One region of the Gordonia sp. NB41Y genome, then DNA from elsewhere that is predicted to be linked to it. Evidence: predicted binding sites of a transcription regulator. Region 1 holds the regulator's gene; the other holds the start of a gene.
The links. The regulator LexA, encoded in region 1, represses DNA repair genes until DNA is damaged. The targets are predictions, from matches to a motif close to CGAACANNTGTTCG.

Region 1 (4,211 bases):
GGCGTCCCTGGCAGGCCCGGCGCACACCGCGCATGACCTTCTCCCGGCTGAACGGTTCGGTGACGCCATTGCGTTTCACCACGGCGAGCACGGCGGTCTCCACGGTGGAGAAGCGGCGACCACAGGAACTGCACGACCTCCGTCTACGGATCGCCTGCCCCTCGTCGGCGACACGCGAGTCGATGACCTTGGTGTCTTCGTTTCTGCAGAACGGGCAGCGCATACAAAGACAATACCGTCCCACCGGTCAGCGGTAGCGCGGCGTCAGCAGTGCTTGCCCGACCTGCAGGCCGCTGCCCGCCATGTCGTTGAGCTCGACGATCTCGTCGATCACCACCCGGCTCGGCATGTCCGGGGCCACCCGGGCGGCGATCGACCCGAGCGACTCCCCCGCCCGCACGTGCACCACCTGGGTGGAGACCGGGGACGGGACGGTGGCGCGCTGATAGTCCGAGCCGACGATCGCGACGATCCACACCAGCATCGCCAGTGCGACACCGGTCATGACCGCGACCGCGGTGGTGCGACGCCGACGATGGACCGACGACACCGCGGTCCCGCGCACCGGGACCACCACCGCATCGGCACAGGCCACCCGGCCAGGGCCCACACGACCGGCACCGCCACGTCCGGCACCCACACGTCCGCCGCCCACACGTTCGGTACTCCCGCGCCCCGCCACCACCCGACCGCGGCTGCGGGCCGCGGTCGTGACGCGCCGCTCGACGCCCGGGTGCTCGATCCGACCGCGGTGTTCGGCGAGACCGCGGTGTTCGATCCGACCGCGGTGTTCGGCGAGACCGCGGTGTTCGAGCCCGACGCGCATGGCATCGGCCTCGGCCGGATGCCGGCCCGCACCGCGACCGCCGGGGCGCCGGCCCCCCGGGTGCCGATCGGCGCCGCGGGCTCCCGCCGCAGGTCGGGGCGTGGGGGTGCCGGACGGACGGGTGGCCGACGGGGCCGCTGCCGCCGCCGGACGGTCCGATATCAGGGTTGTGTGCATGAGAGAGAGCCTCCCGTTTCTCGATCACGCGTTCGATGAACTGTTGTTCGAAGTTCTATCACGGGGCTCCGACAAATGTCGTGGAAACACGTCGAACAGGTGTTTGAGGTTGTCGGGAACGTGGGATAACCTCGATCACAGAAGATGCCGACGCGGGGCGGCACGGAAAGGACACGTACGCGATGAGTGACAAGACGCGGCGCGCGGCCGGGTCGTCGGGCGCGAAGTCGAAGGCCGGGTCGTCGAGGGCGGGATCGTCGCGAGCAGCGGCGAACCCGGATGCGATCGACCCGGTGGTCATCGAGGCCACGCTGACCCAGCGTCAGCGCGAGGTGCTCGAGGTGATCCGCCGATCGGTCCGCGAGCGCGGCTATCCGCCGAGCATCCGCGAGATCGGTGATGCGGTGGGTCTCAACTCGACCTCGTCGGTGGCCCACCAGTTGCGCACCCTCGAACGCAAGGGACTGCTCAAGCGCGACGCCAATCGCCCGCGTGCGGTCAACGTGCAGGACAACCAGATCGACCCGAATCCCTCCGACGACCCGGCCGCAGCCGGTCTGCCGACCCCGGCATTCGTGCCGGTGCTCGGCCGGATCGCCGCCGGCGGACCGATCCTCGCCGAGCAGGCCGTGGAGGATGTCTTCCCGCTGCCGCGCGAGCTGGTCGGCGACGGATCGCTGTTCATGCTCAAGGTGGTCGGCGAGTCCATGATCGACGCCGCGATCTGCGACGGCGACTGGGTGGTGGTCCGTCAGCAGAACGTGGCCGACAACGGCGACATCGTCGCCGCGATGATCGACGGCGAGGCCACCGTCAAGACCTTCAAGCGCGGCAACGGCCAGGTGTGGCTGATGCCGCACAACGAGCTCTTCGACCCGATCCCGGGCAACACCGCCGTCATCCTCGGCAAGGTCGTCACCGTGATGCGTCGGGTCTGACACCCGGCGAACCCACCTCGACGAGAACTGCCCTCAGGAATCGCATCCCTGAGGACAGTTCTTCTGAAGTCGTTCTCACACAGCGGTTCTCGCCGGTACGGTGCCGGGCGAGGGCGTGCTCAGCCGGCCAGGACCGCCGCTGCCGCCGCCCGCGCGGCGGCCGCCTCCGAGGTCGCCAGGGCCGCCCGGGCCGCATCACGGCACTGCGCCAGCGACACCTGTCCGAGGCGTGCGCCGACGGCCGCCGCCGCGACGGGGGCACTCGACAACGAGCTCACCCCCATCCCCACCAGGACGCAGGCGAGCAGCGGATCCGCGGCCGCCTCGCCACACACCCCGACGGGCTTTCCGGCGTCGGCACCGGCCCGGGCCACACCCTCGATCAGGTGCAACACCGCCGGCTGCCACGGATCGGTGAGCTCGGCCAGCTCGGCCGACATACGGTCGGCGGCCATCGTGTACTGGGTCAGATCGTTGGTCCCGATCGAGACGAAGTCCACCTCGGCGAGCACCGCCGATGCCAGGATCGCCGCGGACGGGATCTCGATCATCACCCCCGCGATCATCCCTCGTGACCGCACCTCGGCGGCGAAGTCTGCGGCCTCGGCCGGTCCGGCGATCATCGGTGCCATCACCCGCGCGGTGGCACCGGACTCCTCGGCGGCCCGGGCGATCGCGTCGAGCTGATTCGTCCGGATCTCGGGATGGGTTGCGGTCAGCCGGTTTCCGCGGATACCCAGCGCAGGGTTCGCCTCGGCGCCGTGGTCGACGAAGCGCAGCGGCTTGTCCGAGCCGGCGTCGAGCGTGCGGATCACCACCTTGCCGCCCGGGAACGCGTCGATCACCTCGCGATAGAGCACCACCTGCTCGTCGACCGTCGGCTCGTCGGCGCGGTCGAGGAAGGTCAGCTCGGTGCGGAACAGGCCGATGCCCTCGACCGGGTATCCGGTCGCGGCGCGCGCGGAGACGCCGTCGGCCACGTTGGCGAGCACGGCCACCTCGTGACCGTCGGCCGTGCGGCCCGGTCCCGACCACGCGGCGACGACCTCGGCCTGCCGGCGGCTCTCGGCCACCGCCGCCCGGGCAGCCGTCGGCTCCGGGTCGATCTCCACGCTGCCGGCGGTGCCGTCGACCAGCACGGTGGTGCCTGCGGCCACCGCGTCGAGTCCGGCCACCGCGACCACACAGGGGATGCCGAGCTGGCGGGCGATGATCGCGGTGTGGCTGGTGGGTCCGCCCAGCCGCGTGACCAAGGCGGTCACCAGCGCCGGGTCGAGTCCGGCGGTGTCGGCGGGTGCGAGGTCGTCGGCGAAGAGCACCGACGGCGACTCCGGTACCGGGACACCGGGTTCCGGGAGTCCCAGGACCTCGGCGATCACCCGGTCACGAACGTCCTCGAGGTCGGTGACACGCTCGGCCATCACGCCGCCGAGCGCGGTGAACATCTCCGCGAACTGGGCGGTGGCCCCGGTCGCGGCGAGTGCCGCGGGCGCGCCGTCGGCGATGCGCTTGGCCACCGCCCCGGTCCAGCCGCGATCCTCGGCGAGGCCGGCCGTGGCGATCAGGACCTCGGCGGCTGCGCCCGATGCATGGGAGGCGCGATCGCGCAGGCGGGCGGCGACCGCCGCCGCGGCGGCGGTGAACCGGGCCTGCTCGGCGTCACGGTCTGCCTCGTCGACCTCGGTGCGGGTCTCGAGATCGCCGGCGGCGCCGATTCGCTCTCCGGCCCGGATCACCGGCCCGTATGCGATACCGCCGACCACCGGGGTGCCCTGTAGCGACTCCATCGCCACCTCGTCCTTCAGCTGATTCACGACCGTGCCCTTTCACTCTGCACTTGTCTTGTGATCGAAGTTACAAGAAAAGCTTGACTTGTCAATACGTTCAGGCGTAAACACAGATATATCAACATTGATAGCCACTTATATCCACATCGCTGGTGAGTGGCGTCACTCGATCGGAGCAACGTGTACGCGGAAGAGCGACAGCGGGCGATCGCCGAAAAGGTGAGCACGCAAGGTCGGGCGTCGGTCAGCGACCTCGCCGAACAGTTCGACGTCACCGGCGAGACCGTGCGTCGGGATCTGGCGATCCTGGAGCGCGGCGGACATCTCACCCGGGTGCACGGCGGTGCCGTCCGCCCCGACCTCGCCCAGATCGGCGACGAACAGGGCGTCGCCGAGCGTGCGTCCGCCAGCTCGGCGGAGAAGGCCGCGATCGGCCAGGCCGCCGTCCGGTTCCTGCCGCCCGACGGCGGTTCGGTGATCGTC
Region 2 (4,211 bases), 1.6 Mb from region 1:
GCTGGGAGGGCGTCACCCGTCCGCCGTTGACCGGGCAGGTGGTCTATCCGCAGCTCGCCGCTCCCCCGTTGCCGACGTGGATCGCGGTCGGCGGCAGCCCCGAATCGGTAGTGCGCGCCGCCCGGCACGGTCTGCCGCTGATGCTGGCGATCATCGGCGGTGACCCGCTGCGCTTCGCCCCGTATGTCGACCTGTATCGGCGGGCCCTGAACCAGCTCGGCAAGCCGGAGGATCTGCCGGTCGGCGTGCACTCCCCCGGTCATGTCGCCGAGACCGACGAGCAGGCGCGGGACGAGCTGTGGCCGCACTATCGCGGCTACGTCGCCCGGATCGGCGCAGAGCGTGGCTGGCCGGCCCCGACGAGGATCGAGTTCGACCGTTCGACCGGCCCCGGCGGCTCCCTGTACGTCGGGTCGCCGGAGACGGTGGCACAGAAGATCGCCCACACCGCCCGTGCGCTGGGTCTGGCGCGTTTCGACATGAAGTACTCCCACGGCACCCTGGGCCATCGGGCCATGATGCGCAGCATCGAGCTCTACGGCACCCAGGTGATCCCCCGAGTCCGGGAGTTGCTGGCCGAACCCGAGTGAACGGCAGATTCAGCCACGGCCCCTCGACTCACCCATGAACTGCGCGTTGACGGTTGGGTCACCAACCGCCCCCGACATGGTCACCACCCAACATCAGCTACGGAGATTTCGACACGGGTCCTCGCTACGCTCGGTCCCGGCTCAATCAGCAACCCGCCGTTGATGGTTGAGCCGACGAGGAGCGAAGCGACGAGACGTGTCGAAACCTCAGCCGGCCGAGTTGCTGACGTAACCACTTCTGGGGTGCTCGCCACCCAACGTCGGCTACAGAGATTTCGACACGGGTCCTCGCTACGCTCGGTCCCGGCCCAATCAGCAACCAGCCGTTGATGGTTGAGCCGACGAGGAGCGAAGCGACGAGACGTGTCGAAACCTCAGACAGCCGAGTTGCTGACGTGACCACCTCCGAGGTGCTCACCACCCAACCCACGCTACGAAGATTTCGACACGGGTCCTCGCTACGCTCGGTCCCGGCTCAATCAGCAACCAGCCGTTGATGGTTGAGCCGACGAGGAGCGAAGCGACAAGACGTGTCGAAACCTCAGACAGCCGAGTTGCTGACGTAACCACTTCTGGGGTGCTCGCCACCCAACGTAGGCTGCGGAGATTTCGACACGGGTCCTCGCGATGCTCGGTCCCGGCTCAATCAGCAACCAGCCGTTGATGGTTGAGCCGACGAGGAGCGAAGCGACAAGGCGTGTCGAAACCTCCGCCGGCCGAACTCGCCAACGCAACCAACGGAGGCTCCGACACCCACCATCATCTCTATGGAGTTCTCAAAGAACACAAGCTTCTACAAAAGGTCAGGCAGCATTCGGTAGCTCGTCAGCAAACCGCCTGTGATACGCCGGGATCGGACGACGACGCCGATCCACCACCTCAGGCGGAATCAACCACGGATGCGCATCCGGACCCATATACACATCCCACCCGTTGTGATGCACATCGGCATGACACGACGAACACAACAAACACCCATTCGCCAGATCAGTCGCACCACCATCCGACCAATGCGCAATGTGATGAGCCTGAGTCCGAGATGCCGGGGCACCGCACTTGATGCAACACCGATCCCGCTCGAACAACGCCCGCCGCTGCGAAGCTGTGAACAAGCGTTTCGACCGGCCCATATCCAACGGGACGCGTTCGCCGTCGACGATCGTCATGACAACCACACCGTCACAACTGGTTTCCAACAAGGTGCTGTGGGTGATCGACCCACCGAACGCCAACTCGGCCTTGCCCGGTGTATCCGCGGGGACCGACAGATTGATCAACGCCGCAGGTAGCGCGGTCACCGACCGATCCCCCGCACCAGCCGCCATATCCAACACCATCTCCAACGCATCCGCCCGACGTCGAGGCGCTTCACGCGGATCTTTCGAACCATCCGGCTGCGGGACCGGCGCCGACAGCTTCTCGATCGCCGTCGCCAACTTCTCGCCGACAACAACATCCAGACTCCCCGAGACAGCGACCCGCCCATCATCGGTCCGCCCGATATCCAGAGCATTCAGATTGCGGTCTTCCTTCGCCGGACGTCCACCCTCGGCATCGCCAGCATGATGGTCACCAAGCTGATGCGCCCGGGCCATCACCTCAGCAGGCTTGGCCCCCGACAACACCTGCGCCAACAGATCGCCCTCAAAGGTCGCCCAGGTCTCAGCGTCCGGCGGTTCCCCGGCACGTAGCCCGATCTGGTTCAGCCCGCGCACGATCGCATCGACATGCTCACCCGAGATCGCGCCGTCGGCAGCGTGTTTCAGCGTGCGTTCCACCACCGCCGACGTCCCGATTCGCTGCATCCGCGCAGCCACAGCTGGCGCGTACCCCATCTCGATCAACAAGGCGATCGGTTTGTGCCCGTGCCGTTGCGCCACCCCCAGCCGATCCAAGTGCCCGGCCCCGGCCGCGGTCAATGCATCCACGACATTCCTGATGGTGACCAGTGTCCGCATTTCCATGAACACGTCCGGCCCGGTCGGATCGTCGTCGAAACGACAATCGATGAGTGCGTCGAGAATGGTCTCCAGCTCCCCCTGCATATGTTCCATTATAGCGAACACATAGGCGAACTATCAGCGAATCAGTCTGCAGAACAACATCTGTGGACAACTTGTGAAAGCTGTTCACCCAGGAGGCTCGGGTTCACCCGTGGGACACCCGTGGTGAGCCCGCCAGTCCGATCGACGGCCGGCAACTGCCTCAGTCTGCAGCCGACTGCCGCAACCGGCGCATCCGGACCCGGACCGCGCAGACATGTGCTGCGGCAGCACGTTCGGCGGATTCGGCGTCACCGGTACCGGTTCAACGATCGGCAGGACATGCTGGAGACGCTACGCGCCGGCGCCTATCTGCAACGGGCGCAGCGTAGACTGGCCAATGCCTTCGAGACCTCGGACATTCCGGCCCCGCCTGCGACGGTGCATCCTCGGCCCTCGGTCTCCCGCAGGGTCGGGTGCCGGATGGTGTCACCGAGGGCCGCAACGCGGATCTGACGCTCCCGCGTTTCGACCGAGACTTCGCCTGTCGACCGATCCTCGACCCGGCGGCATCGCTGCTGACCACCGCGTCGCCGAAGATCGTCGACACCGTCCGGGTGGCCGGCGAGGTCGTCGTCGCCGATGGTCGCAGTACCCGGATCGACGTCGCCGCCCTGACCGCAGAACTGGCGGCGCTGAGCAGCTGACCGGGGCATGCACGATGATCGAGCACGGGATCGAGCGAACCGAGGGCCGACCCATCGTCGAGGGGCCGTTGCGTGGTCACCACCCAAGGCACGCTGCGGAGATCTCGACACGGGTCCTCGCGATGCTCGGTCCCGGCTCGATCACTAACAAAAGCGCCATCCACTATCATCAAAAGTCAATAGCCAGTTTATGGTTGAGCCGACGAGGAGCGCAGCGACGAGACGTGTCGAAACCTCAGACAGTCGACATCGCCAACCCACCCACCTCCAAAGTACTCACCACCCAACACACGCTGCAGAGATTTCGACACCGGTCCTCGCTACGCTCGGTCCCGGCTCAATCACCAACGAAAGCGACATCCACCACCATCAAAAGCCAACAGGCCGTTGATGGTTGAGCCGACAAGGAGCGAAGCGACGAGTCGAGTCGAAACCTCAGACAGCCGACATCGCCAACCCACCCACCTCCGAAGTGCTCACCACCCGACGCAGGCTGCGGAGATCTCGACACGGGTCCTCGCTACGCTCGGTCCCGGCTCGATCACCAACAAAGGCGCCGACCGACGTCCCCGACGCAACCACCTCCGACTCAGCCCCACCTACCGCCGACTCAAGGTCAGGGAGAAGTCGCCGAACGGGTCGGTCCATGTGTCGACCTGTGCGAGACCGGCAGATGCCAGTTCCTCACGCAACGCCGACAACTCGAACTTGGTGCTGATCTCGGTGAGGATCTCGGTGCCGGTGGCGAGGTCCCAGTCCCGTTCCAGCGCGGCGAAGGTGGCGTGAACCGGGCGCCGTGCGCGCAACCACATCTCGATCCGGTGGCGGCTCGGGTTCCATCGGGCGATGTGGTCGAAGTCGTCGGCGTAGAGCCCGGTGGCGCCGAGGCCGGTGCGGAGCACCTCGATCATGTTGCGGTTGAAATCGGCGGT

Region 2: the regulator LexA is predicted to act here: its motif matches at 2,650-2,663, upstream of Q9K23_RS09180 (HNH endonuclease signature motif containing protein).

The regions. Positions count from the first base shown of each region.
Region 1 is NZ_CP132196.1:505,191-509,401, forward strand. Features, by position in the region: gene nrdR (transcriptional regulator NrdR) at 1-223, opposite strand, end outside; gene Q9K23_RS02100 (LysM peptidoglycan-binding domain-containing protein) at 248-1,003, opposite strand; gene lexA (transcriptional repressor LexA) at 1,288-1,941, shown strand; gene ptsP (phosphoenolpyruvate--protein phosphotransferase) at 2,061-3,728, opposite strand; gene Q9K23_RS02115 (DeoR/GlpR family DNA-binding transcription regulator) at 3,909-4,211, shown strand, end outside.
Region 2 is NZ_CP132196.1:2,141,720-2,145,930, forward strand. Features, by position in the region: gene Q9K23_RS09175 (LLM class flavin-dependent oxidoreductase) at 1-590, shown strand, start outside; gene Q9K23_RS09180 (HNH endonuclease signature motif containing protein) at 1,394-2,635, opposite strand; gene Q9K23_RS25180 (atrazine chlorohydrolase domain protein) at 3,049-3,279, shown strand; gene egtD (L-histidine N(alpha)-methyltransferase) at 3,879-4,211, opposite strand, start outside.